3 regions of the Priestia sp. FSL P4-0332 genome follow, and region 1 is predicted to be linked to each of the others. Evidence: riboswitches for the same ligand, from Rfam matches in the RefSeq annotation. Region 1 holds a riboswitch; each other region holds the start of a gene.
What was found. Region 1 has a riboswitch for S-adenosylmethionine ahead of metE (5-methyltetrahydropteroyltriglutamate--homocysteine S-methyltransferase). Riboswitches for the same ligand answer to the same signal wherever they lie in the genome.
Positions count from the first base shown of each region.

Region 2: another riboswitch for S-adenosylmethionine. It lies ahead of MKY06_RS07125 (trans-sulfuration enzyme family protein); the one in region 1 lies ahead of metE (5-methyltetrahydropteroyltriglutamate--homocysteine S-methyltransferase).
Region 3: another riboswitch for S-adenosylmethionine. It lies ahead of MKY06_RS25100 (phosphoadenylyl-sulfate reductase); the one in region 1 lies ahead of metE (5-methyltetrahydropteroyltriglutamate--homocysteine S-methyltransferase).

Region 1 is NZ_JBBOUA010000001.1:3,463,108-3,467,344, reverse strand. It holds gene MKY06_RS18005 (metallophosphoesterase family protein) at 1-449, shown strand, start outside; gene MKY06_RS18000 (hypothetical protein) at 749-1,000, shown strand; SAM riboswitch class I at 1,081-1,191, shown strand; cobalamin riboswitch at 1,271-1,459, shown strand; gene metE (5-methyltetrahydropteroyltriglutamate--homocysteine S-methyltransferase) at 1,610-3,904, shown strand; gene MKY06_RS17990 (acetate uptake transporter) at 4,047-4,237, shown strand, end outside.
Region 2 is NZ_JBBOUA010000001.1:1,398,381-1,402,617, reverse strand. It holds gene MKY06_RS07135 (hypothetical protein) at 1-266, shown strand, start outside; gene MKY06_RS07130 (trans-sulfuration enzyme family protein) at 302-1,483, opposite strand; gene MKY06_RS07125 (trans-sulfuration enzyme family protein) at 1,467-2,612, opposite strand; SAM riboswitch class I at 2,684-2,801, opposite strand; gene MKY06_RS07120 (hypothetical protein) at 2,969-3,631, opposite strand; gene MKY06_RS07115 (spore coat protein) at 3,696-4,237, opposite strand, start outside.
Region 3 is NZ_JBBOUA010000001.1:4,781,110-4,785,346, reverse strand. It holds gene MKY06_RS25110 (VOC family protein) at 1-147, opposite strand, end outside; gene cdaS (sporulation-specific diadenylate cyclase CdaS) at 245-871, opposite strand; SAM riboswitch class I at 1,185-1,287, shown strand; gene MKY06_RS25100 (phosphoadenylyl-sulfate reductase) at 1,542-2,255, shown strand; gene MKY06_RS25095 (inorganic phosphate transporter) at 2,275-3,354, shown strand; gene sat (sulfate adenylyltransferase) at 3,407-4,237, shown strand, end outside.

The sequences.
Region 1 (4,237 bases):
TCAGTCCCAAGAATAAAATATATGGATTTACAGATAGAGAGCTGAATTATTTAGAGCAGCAGCTAGAGGATGCTCCTCGTAATACCGTCGTAGCCATGCATGCGCAGCCAAATATTGGCCGGTGGTCAAATCTTGAAGGGTTTCCTGTAACGACTCCTCAAAGTCAAGAATTTTTTGATTTAATTCAAGAACACCGCGTGAAAAAAGTTCTCGTTAGCCACGTGCATGCATATGACGAGCAGTTTATTAGAAAAAATAGAAACGGGTCGTTTATGTTTGGAAGAGGCACTGATTTTGTATTGTCAGGAGGCGCCGGTGCTCCTCTTGATTTTGATCCGCCTTTAATTTTAAATAATTATAATTTTACGGAGTTTTTTGTAAGCAGGTACAACATATTAGGACCTCTTCTTTGGAAGGATTTTGGACGACCTCGAAGAAATTGTTTGTAAAAACAAGAGAATAGAAAGCTATGTTTAGCCAAAAGCCTGCCCGTAATTCACAGGCAGACTTTTGGAAGATTATGCATAATGTTTACAGAAACCTTGTAGCAGAAGGCTCAGTCAAACGTTATAATAGATAATGAATGATGATATATTCTCTATATTTGTCATATATTTGTATTACATATGTAATTGAAGAAAAACATTCACTTGATATACTGTTTAATGACTTAACTTTATCTTAAAATTTACAGTGAAATGCCTGTTTATAGAGGCTTAGAACATACACAGCAAATGGAGGAGCAATCATGGCAAACGAAAAGATGCAAGAAGGACTTGATCGTTTTATCAAGGAAGATTTAAATGACCTTTTAGGTAGACTGTTCCCCTTAATGGACCGGGAGTGTGCCGAAGAAAAAAGAAAGCTTATCGAAACAGCGGTAGAGTATATTTATTCGTCAGGATATCACCAGGGAGCCAAAGATTTAATTGAAACGCACCGAAAAGACGATTACAAATTGTTAAGGCAAAAATTAGCGTCAGCGCCTCCTAAAAACTAATTTTTTTGAAATTTCTTTTGACAACATAAATCTAAGGTGTTAAGATGACTCTACATTCAAAATATTATAAACAATTAAAACTCTTATTGAGAGAGGCGGAGGGACTGGCCCTGTGAAGCCCGGCAACCATTTAACATTCTTGTTGAAAAGGTGCTACATCCTGCAAAGCGTACAGCTTTGAAAAATAAGAGAGGATTTCATAGATACTATGCCTCTCTATTCGTGATAGAGAGGCTTTTTATTTTATGTGAATATGTTTTGAATGGACAATTTTATAAAAATGCATCAGGTGCTGTGTAACGAATGTACGCAGCTTAAAAGGGAAGACCGGTGAAAAGCCGGCGCGGTCCCGCCACTGTAATGGGGAGCAACTTATTAACCACTGTTTCATGTTGAAATGGGAAGGGATAGGAAGCGATGAACCTAAGTCAGGAGACCTGCCTGTTGTATGCACTTAAGCTCTACGGGATATAGAGAGGAGTGAGGAATACGTGTTGAGAAAAACAGGCTGTCTCAACTCTAGTTAAGTATGCGTATTATCTCTCTTTTCATTTCGAAAAGAGAGATTTTTTAGTTTACCGATAAAAAAATATACAGGGAGTGGAAAAAATGAGCAGTGTAAAAAGTTCGAACTTAGGTTATCCAAGAATTGGTGAAAAACGAGAATGGAAAAAAGCGCTTGAGCAGTTTTGGGCAGGAAAGCTAGAGAAAGGTATCTTTCTTCAAGAAATTAAAGCTCTTCGTCTAGCGCATCTAAAAAAACAGCGTGACGCAGGAATTGAATTGATTCCAGTCGGCGATTTTAGCTTATACGATCACGTGTTAGATACAGCTGTTATGTTCGGTCTAGTGCCAAAGCGCTTTGAGTATAACGGAGGACCAGTATCGCTTGAAACGTATTTTGACATCGCCCGAGGAACAAAAGGTGCGGTAGCCTCTACGATGACAAAATGGTTTAACACAAATTATCACTACATCGTACCGGAGCTTGAGGAATGTACGCCGGTACTTGTAGAAAATCGCCCGCTTCAGTTTTACAAAGAAGCAAAAGAAAAGCTGAATATTGAAGGAAAGCCCGTGATTGTAGGTCCAGTAACATTTGTGAAGCTGTCAAAAGGATATAAAAAAAGTGAGTTTAAAGAAGTAGTTGAACAGTTTGTTCCGCTTTATGCAACTATCTTAGCGGAGCTGCAGGCAGAAGGAGTAGAGTGGGTGCAGATAGATGAGCCAATTTTATCTACAACGCTATCAAAAGAAGAACTGGCGCTTTACACAGAAGTCTATCAAACTTTGAAGGAAGCAGCACCGAATGTAAAAGTCATTTTGCAAACGTATTTTGACAGCGTTGATCACTACAAAGAAGTTGTGTCTCTTCCTGTTGAAGGAATCGGTTTAGACTTTGTGCATGACCGAGGCGAAAATCTCACTGTGCTTAATAAATATGGTTTTCCAACTGATAAAGTGCTGGCTGCGGGAGTGATTGACGGACGAAATATTTGGCGTGAAAATTTGGACGAACAGCTTTTAACGCTTAGTGAAATTGAAGAAGCCGTATCAAAAGACCGTTTGATTCTGCAGCCTTCATCAAGTTTATTACATGTTCCTGTCACGGTGAAAAATGAAGAAACCATTGATCCAGTATTGAAAAATGCGCTCTCTTTTGCAGATGAAAAGCTAAAGGAAATCACGCTTTTAACAAAAGCAGTGCAGCAAGGAAAAGAGTCGATAGAAGAAGAAATAAACGTAAGCAAACAGGCGATTCAAGCATTAAATGGTTCATCTTTTCGAAATCATCAAGACGTGCAAAAAGAGCTGAAGCAGCTGCACAGCTATAAAGCAGCGCGACAAGCGCCGTTTGACGTACGTCAACGCGTTCAGCAAGAAGCGTTTCAACTGCCGCTTCTTCCAACGACAACGATTGGAAGCTTTCCGCAAACAAAAGAAGTGCGAAAAGAGCGTTTAAAATGGCGTAAAGGCGAGTTAAGCGATGAAGCATATGAAGCGTACATTAACGAGGAAATAAAAAAATGGATTGAAATTCAAGAAGACATCGGCTTAGATGTCCTTGTGCACGGAGAGTTTGAGCGTACGGACATGGTCGAATACTTCGGTGAGAAATTAGGAGGCTTTCAGTTTACGAAGTTTGGCTGGGTGCAATCTTACGGTTCTCGCTGCGTGAAGCCGCCGCTTATTTACGGAGATGTATCGTATGAGCAGGCGATGACGATCAAAGAAACGGTCTACGCACAGTCTCTAACAAATAAGCCGGTTAAAGGAATGCTGACGGGTCCGATTACGATTTTAAATTGGTCGTTTGTGCGTGATGATATCCCGCGCTACGACGTGGCAAATCAAATTGCGCTTGCTCTTAGAAAAGAAGTAGAAGCACTTGAAAGTCAGGGCATTTCAATGATTCAAGTAGATGAACCGGCACTGCGTGAAGGATTGCCGTTAAAACGAGAAAACTGGGACAGCTACTTGAACGCTGCGGTGTATGCATTTAAACTAGCAACGGTATCGGTGCAAAACGAGACGCAAATTCACACGCATATGTGCTATTCAGAATTCGAAGAGATTATTGATGCCATCAAAGCGCTTGATGCCGACGTGATTTCCATTGAAACGTCTAAAAGCCACGGTGAATTAATTTATGCGTTTGAAAAACATACGTACAATCAAGGAATCGGACTTGGCGTGTATGATATCCACAGTCCGCGCGTACCGAAGCTTGAAGAGCTTCAGCGAAACATTGACCGCGCTCTGCAGGTACTTGATCCTGCATTATTTTGGATTAATCCCGACTGCGGCCTTAAAACAAGAGGAATCAGCGAGACGGTTGAAGCTTTAAAAGTCATGGTTGAGTCCGCAAAACAAACCAGACAAAATTTATTACAAAACGTTTAATGATAAGAAATTAAAGAACAAGCAGTGTAACCGCTACACTGCTTGTTCTTATGGGATTTTAAAAGGCCAAAAATATCCATTGACACTTCCCCTACATTTTTGTATCTTTTTAAAGGTGTTTTTAAAATCAGGGAGGTACAACATGAGTAACAACAGCACGCAGCACGTTAAAATTGTAACAGCGGATCCATCAGCGCTAGGTCTATTCGGACTTGCCATGGTGACACTTGTTGCATCGTTTCAAAAGCTTGGGGTAACCGATGGTGTTTCATTGGTATTGCCATGGGCGATTTTTTTAGGCGGGATAGGGCAGTTAATCGCGTCTATGCAAGA
Region 2 (4,237 bases), 2.1 Mb from region 1:
TGACTTCTGAACATTTACTAGCAGCTTATCAAACCCTATGGTTGAACCGTTCGTTCGCTTCTAAACAAGCCATGACAAGTGAAGATCAGCTTCACGAAGCCATTATGAAAGATTTAAAGGATGAAATGACTCATCCACGCGTCCGGCAAACACCGCATGTAAAATATCATCTTGGCATAAAAAGAATTCTAAACAGCAGTCTCTCCTCTGATGAAAAAGTTGCGCTTACGTCCCTATACACAAACCTTTTAGATAGCTGTATATAACGATAAAAAGGACTTCCTTGATGGAAGTCCTTTTTTTATTTAATTAACGCTTTTTCTTCTAAGCTTTGAAAAACGGCGTCAAAGTCTTGCTTCAAATCCTCGAATTCCTCTAACCCTACTGAAAGGCGAAGAAGTGAATCAGTAATTCCTTTTTCTTCACGTACTTCTTTTGGGATACTTGCATGAGACATTGTTGCAGGATGCGTTAGAATGGATTCAACTGCACCTAGACTAACGCCAATTGAAGCCAATTTCACTCCTTGTAAAATATGTCGTGCTACTTTTTCATCCTGTACTTGGAAAGAAATCATAGCTCCGTATCCATTTGCTTGTTCTGAAATCAGCTTGTGGTCTGGATGACTTTCTAAGCCTGGATAGTATACACAGCTTACTAGAGATTGTTCTTCAAGCCACTTTGCAAACTGCAGCGCTGTTTTTAACTGCTGATCTAAACGAACTTTTAATGTCTTAATTCCTCGAAGCAGTAAAAAACAATCCTGTGGTCCTAAGATAGCACCAAAAGCATTTTGTACAAACTTTACTTCTTCTGCTAGCTTTTCATCGCTTACCACAACTAGACCGCCAATGACGTCACTGTGACCGCTGATATATTTTGTAGCACTATGAATCACAATATTTACACCAAGGTCAATCGGCTGCTGTAGATAAGGTGTTAAAAACGTGTTATCTACAATTGTAAGGAGATTGCGCTCCTTCGCCAAACTTGCTACTGCTTTAATATCCGTTACCTGTAAAAATGGATTTGAAGGGCTTTCGATATAAATAGCTCTCGTATCTTTTGTGATTGCTTCTTCTACTTTCTCAACCTTCGTTGTATCAACAAAAGTTGTTTTGATACCAAACTTTGAAAATAACCGTGTTAATACACGATATGTCCCGCCGTACGTATCGTGTGAAACTAAAATTTCATCCCCTGATTCAAAAATAGATAACACCGATGAGATAGCAGCCATACCTGATGAAAAAGCAAAACCAGCGTATCCATTTTCTAGCTGAGCAATGGTGTTTTCTAAAGCCTCACGAGTTGGATTTCCTGAACGAGAATAGTCATAGCGGCCGTTGTTCGTCTCATCTTCTTGGTTAAATGTAGATACCTGATAAATAGGTACGTTAACCGCTCCAAAATGACCGTCAATTCCTGTATTTGCATGAATTAAGTTCGTACCGAATCTATGTTTATTATTGTTGGTATGCATCAAATGCCTCCTTCAAATCTTTAATTAAATCATCTGCGTGCTCAATTCCAACTGATAATCGCAGTAAACAGTTTGTTACTCCAACACGATTTCGAATTTCCTCGGGAATATCAGCGTGTGTTTGACGAGCTGGGAATGTCATTAAACTTTCCACGCCTCCTAAGCTTTCTGCAAATGTAATAACTTTAACATTTTCCAAAAGCGTGGACACGATGTCAGGGTGTGAGACAGCAAAAGAAATCATGCCTCCAAATCCAGTCGCTTGTTTCTTCATGATTTCATAGCCTGGATGTGTTTCAAGACCAGGGTAATACACTTTTTCTACGAGATCATGAGCAGTAAGCCAATTTGCAATTTTCAGTGCGTTTTCGTTATGCTTTTCCATACGAAGCGCTAGCGTCTTAACACCGCGCAACAACAACCAGCTATCTTGTGGACCTAAGATTGCCCCAGCTGCATTTTGATAAAAACGAATTTTCTCTCCTAAGCTACTACATCGAGCGACTACAAGACCAGCAACTACATCATTATGCCCCCCAATGTATTTGCTCGCACTATGTATCACAATATCTGCTCCAAGCTCTAAAGGACGCTGATAGTAAGGGGACATGAATGTATTGTCAACGATAGTAAGCAAATCATGCTGTTTAGCTAACGCAATTGCTTCGGGCAAATCAGTCACGTGCATCATTGGATTTGTAGGTGTTTCAATAAATAAAGCTTTCGTGTTGGGACGAAGCGCATCTTTTACTTGCTCGAGATGGGCTGTGTTGACGTACGAAACAGTAATTCCTTGCTCTGAAAAGATTTCATTTAGTACTCGGTACGTTCCTCCGTATAAATCTTCTGATACAATTAAATGATCTCCGTTTTTAAATAGTGCTAAAACTGCCATTACGCCCGCCATTCCTGAAGCAAATGCTACTCCTACTTCTCCTTTTTCTAAAGCAGCAATTGCTTCTTCCAATGCTGTACGAGTAGGATTTGCCGTACGTGCATAGTCAAATCCTGTACTTTGCCCTAAAGCAGGATGAGCAAATGTTGATGCTTGATAAATGGGTGTTGTAATAGAACCTGTTGAAGGGTCGCGACCTACTCCTGAACGAACTAATAAAGTTTCAATTTTCATCTATTTCTCTCCTTAACTCAAAATAAAAAACACTCTTCACAGATGGAAGAGTGTTCGTTTATACACGATTTCTCTCATCTGTTAGAACAATACTGATGTTCCACAGGAATTAGCACCGTTCAAATGAATGTTTCATTTGATGGTTGCCGGGCATCGCAGGGCCAGTCCCTCCGCCACTCTTGATAAGAGTTCTATATAATTGTTGGTGGTTAACGTTTGTTGTTAATAACTTTAATAAAGATTTTCTTTATTGTCAACATAATTTTCTAAAAAATTCAAATCATCTCATTTGTTTATTCAATATACTTGTCCTGATAAGCACATAAAAAAAAGAGACGACAGCCAGGTCTCTTTTTCTAAGGCAAGTGCACAGATTTTACGTGAGCTAACTTCCAATACATACTTTCTCCATTTGCCGTAATTAGTTCAACAATATTATTAGAAACTTCTTTAAGTACGCCAATTTTTTCTGATTGATCCCCTAAATCTAATACGACCAGTTGATTTTCATATTTTTTAAGCTGCTCTTCAAAGTTTCTGACAAAAGGTGCAGAGGCGGGCCTTACCGGGAGCTCTTTGTCACTTAAAGAATAAGGGGTTAACTCATTACTGTAAGGGGTAAGCCATTTCAAATGATGTAGAGAAACAAAGACATTTTTATACACTGGAGAATAAAACACAAGATAATCATTCAGCACGCTTGTGATATAGCCATGCAATGATTTCCCTCCCGTTACATAAATTTCAATAAATTTCCCTTTTGCCTGCTGTAAAATATTACGATAAGAAATTCGCTGACTTTCTTCTATCAAGTTCTCTTCTATTTCACGTAAAACCGTATAGTCTTCTTCTGATACTTCTCGCAAACGATGCATGTGTAAAAGAGGAATATACAAATAATCATGTCCATTATACAAAATCATGACATCTAACCCTAAGTCAACAAGTCTGCCAATAAACTTAGTTTTCCCTGAAATATCTACTTCTACAATTTTATTAATATAACGATTTATACTCATTCTCCTCCCTCTTTCCTATATGACAGAAAAGGTGCTTTATAAGCACCTTTTTTGTTCTTATTCATTATGCTTTCCAACGATAATTTTTTGTTTGGATGACTTGCTCTCTTGACGCTGACGAGTGTGAATCTGAGCGGCGGCTTTTTCCTGACGAGTGTGAACCTGTGCGGCGGCTTCTTCCTGACGAGTGTGAACCTGTGCGGCGGCTTCTTCCTGTACGACCTTCTGGAACGCCTTCCGTTGATCCTCCGTCTTCAGTATTTGTATTTTCCTCTTTCTGCTCATCATCTTGATTATTATTTTGTTTAAAAGATCCTTTTGCTCCTACACAAATGGTTTTAACATGTCTTGGCTGTAAGCGTAATACTTGATTGTCCTGAACAAGGGTAAAAGTACCATTCCGACTTTGCACCAATACACCTTCTACAGCTTCTGGACCGCCGCCGTTGATCGATACCCATTTGTGTGATAGATGAGTAAATAAATTATTAAAGTTTTTTGATTTCATATAAGTTGGTTCCTGATTTGTAGCAAATTGATTATTCATTTGAATGTTATTATTGTTATTATTATTGTTATTATTGTTATTATTGTTTTGATATTCAC
Region 3 (4,237 bases), 1.3 Mb from region 1:
TAAACCTAGAAAAGCTAGCTTCAAAGACGGATCGGTATGTGGTAGTTTTTCGATGAGCTCTAATCCCACTTTTTGCGTATAGAACTCAATAGATTCTTCTATATCCTTTACTTGAACGCCTACATGTTCAAATTTTAAAATTGTCATATGCATCACCCGTATCTATAGTATGTAAAAACTATGAAATATATTAAAGAGAAAGGATATAGAAGTCAATATAGGGCTGCTTATCAGGAAAGGGCTCTTAAATCATATTTTTGCTGGAGTGAATAGGGTAGAGGCTTCCATCAAGTGCAAACGAAATTTTGCCTGTTTCTTCAGAGACAACTAAAATTAATGCATCCGATTTTTCCGACATTCCAATGGCTGCACGGTGACGTGTTCCCATTTTTTTGGTCGTTGAAATAATAGACGAGAGAGGTAAAACATTAGCAGCTGAGATAAGCTGATTATTTCTAATTAGGACGGCTCCGTCATGTAAGGGTGTCCCTGGATAGAACAGCGTCTCAACTAGCGTAGCGCTGACAGGAGCTTGAATAGGCATTCCTTTTTGAATAAGAGGGTCTACATTTTGTTCCCGTTCAATGACAATTAGAGCGCCGTGACGTTTCTCAGAAAGGTTATGAATAGCTAAGGACAGAGCAGCATATTCAAATGTATAAGGCGATAAGTAATGACGCAAGTAATAAGAGGCAGCCGTAGCTTGAACATCTTGAAATAACTTTCGCATCTCCTCAAAATCACATAGTATACAATGATCACTCGTGTCTAAATGTTTAATTAAATTAGAGGCTTCAGTTGAAATCTGCTGTAAATATGTTCGCACATTATTTTTAATTGTATCGTCTAATTGAAAAGGTTGTCTCTCCATTTTATATAGCTCCTATCTGTCAGTCAGTGTTATCTGTAATGTGTGCTAATGTGGGTGAATTATCCGTAAAGCTTATAAATCCCTTATTAATTTTATAGAAAGGTTTTATGTTTTATTTAGCAAGAGAATATAAAAAGTTGGAGAAAAAAGAAAGCGTTTTATAAACTGATATGTTCACATTTGGTTTAAATTTACATATGTTGTTTTAAATAAAAGTATAGATATTTCTGTGAATTTAAAGTATAGTTTTCTTATCGGATATATGATTTTTAATGTTGACAAATATTCTAAATATGCTAAAATTTTTAAAAAATGCTTATCAAGAGTGGTGGAGGGATCTGGCCCGCTGAACCCCGGCAACCTGCTTAGCAAGGTGCTAATTCCAGCAAAGTGTGTATCATTTTGAAAGATAAGGTGAAAATTTATTGCCTACCCAGTCTTTCAATATGGAAGACTTTTTATTTTGATATAGCGCAAGCGATAATTTGAGGAGGGACACCAATGACTGTAATCCCCGACTTAAAACAAATCTTTGGGCATGTCGAAGCAAAGTAAGAATTAAATAGTTTCGCTGACTAGACACACTAGAGGCGGTTTTATCCAATTCTAGTGGGTAAAACCGTCTTTTTTTATTGGATAACGCGGATAACTAAGAATTGGAGTGAAGAAAATGGCAGACTTATATACGTACGAAAACTGGAGTGATACGTTTCCAGAGTTCGACAGTGAAGATGAAACAAAAGGAGCCCTTTCAGCATTGCAGTGGGCGTATGATACCTACGGAGATTCAATTATCTATGCATCAAGCTTTGGGATCGAAGGGATCGTGTTAATTGATTTAATTTCAAAAGTGAAAAAAGATGCTGAAATTGTCTTTTTAGATACAGGCGTTCATTTTAAAGAAACATATGAAGTGATTGATGCAATTAAAGAACGCTTCCCTGATTTACGTATTCATATGAAAAAACCGGATTTAACTCTTGCAGAACAAGCTGAAAAACATGGAGATGAGCTTTGGAAGAGTCAGCCTAACTTATGCTGTCAAATTCGAAAAATCATTCCATTAAGAGAATCTCTTGCTCCTTATGATGCGTGGATTTCTGGTTTGAGACGCGAGCAGTCTGAGTCTCGTGCCAGCACGAATTACTTTAATAAGGATGAGAAATTCAAGAAGGTGAAAGTTTGTCCGTTAATTCATTGGTCTTGGAAGGAAATTTGGCGCTATGTGTATAAGCATGATTTGCCATATAACAAACTTCATGATCAAGGCTACCCAAGTATCGGCTGTGAACCCTGTACCGCACCTGCCTACAATGTAGACGATTTACGTTCAGGAAGATGGGCAGGTACACAAAAAGTTGAATGCGGATTACACGAATCTTAAATACGAAAGAGCTGAATAAATGATGCTTTTATATGTTGCCTTTATCATTGCGCTTTTTTTTGCAATGAATATTGGGGCAAGCGGTGCAGCAGCAGCTATGGGCGTTTCATACGGCTCCGGTGCGATTAAAAAGCGAAGAGTAGCCCTGTTCATCTGTGCTGTAGGTATTGTGCTCGGAGCCATTATCGGAGGCGGTGAGGTGGTAAAAACCATCAGTTCAGGTATCATACCTGAAAAATTGCTGTCAGTAGAATTAGTTATTATCATTCTGGCTGCTGCAACGCTGTCACTCTTTTTCGCGAATTTAATTGGTATTCCTCTATCAACAAGTGAAGTAACGGTTGGTTCAGTTGTTGGAGTAGGCGTAGCTTATCAATCTCTGTATGTGGAAAAACTTTTAGTTGTCATGTCTTTTTGGATTATTGTTCCGCTAGTTTCATTTGTCATTGCTTTTTTGATTGGAAAAGTGATAAAACGCAGAGCGCATAAAAAAGAAGCAGAGGGAAAGTGGAAAAGAGTTTTAACGATTTTAGTTATAGCGACGGGATTCTTTGAAGCCTTCTCAGCTGGAATGAATAACGTGGCAAATGCTGTCGGTCCTCTAGTAGGAGCTGGATTAATGGATGCCACAACGGGTGTCATAGCAGGAGGATTGGCAGTGGCGCTCGGAGCTCTTTTACTAGGAGGCCGGGTTATTGAAACAAACGGGAAAAAAATTACTCGCTATTCTGTAGGAGAAGGGTGCATTATCTCGGGTACTGGTGCTTCTCTTGTCACAGTCGCTTCACTGTTTGGTTTGCCAGTACCGCTTACACAGGTCACTACGTCTTCTATTATTGGAATAGGAGCAGCGAAAACGGGATTCACGAAAGAACAGCGCGAAGTGGTCATTCAAATGTTAAAGGTTTGGGTGGTATCCCCTGTATTTTCACTCGTAATCTCATATGTTCTTGTGAAATTAGTACTTGAAAGCGACTTATATTCATTTGTGGTGCTAGCTAGCGGATGTATTGCCACAGCAGGTGTTTTAAGCTTAGCTAGAGCGACTAGAAGAAAAAGAGCAAGCTTGCAGTCGGAAAAAGAAAAAATGACTGCGTGATTCAAGTGCTTTTTATTATATTGTGTTAATTATTTAAGGAGGATTTTACAAAATGACAACAATTCAAGCACACGGTGGAGAATTAATTAATTTATATCAACCAACATATGACTACACGTCATTAACAAAAGAAATCGAAGTAGATAACATGGCCCTAAGTGATTTAGAACTAATTGGAATTGGTGCTTACAGCCCAATTACAGGATTTTTAGGAGAAAAAGATTATCAATCAGTTGTTGAAAATATGCGTTTAGCAGATGGAACAGTATGGAGTATTCCTATCACTCTTCCTGTAACAGAAGAGCAAGCTAAAGAATTAAACATTGGTGACAAAGTAAAACTTGTTCAAAACGGCGTAACGTATGGTGTTTTAGAAGTTTCTGAAGTATATACGCCAAATAAAGAAAAAGAAGCGGAGAACGTGTACCGCACGGCAGAACTTGCTCATCCTGGCGTGAAAAAAATGATGGAGCGCCCAAATGTATATGTAGCAGGTCCAATCGTACTTGTAGAACGTACACCTAAAACGCGTTTTGAAAAGTATTACCTAGATCCTACTGAAACAAGAGCAGCATTTGAAGAACGCGGTTGGAAAACAGTTGTTGGATTCCAAACTCGTAACCCTGTTCACCGTGCGCACGAATATATTCAAAAAACGGCATTAGAAATTGTAGACGGCCTGTTTTTAAATCCACTTGTAGGAGAAACAAAGTCAGATGATATCCCAGCAGATATCCGTATGGAAAGTTATGAAGTACTTTTAGAGAACTATTATCCTAGCGATCGTGTAGCTTTAGCAGTTTTCCCTGCTGCGATGCGCTATGCTGGACCTAGAGAAGCTATTTTCCATGCAATGGTTCGAAAAAACTTTGGATGCACACAT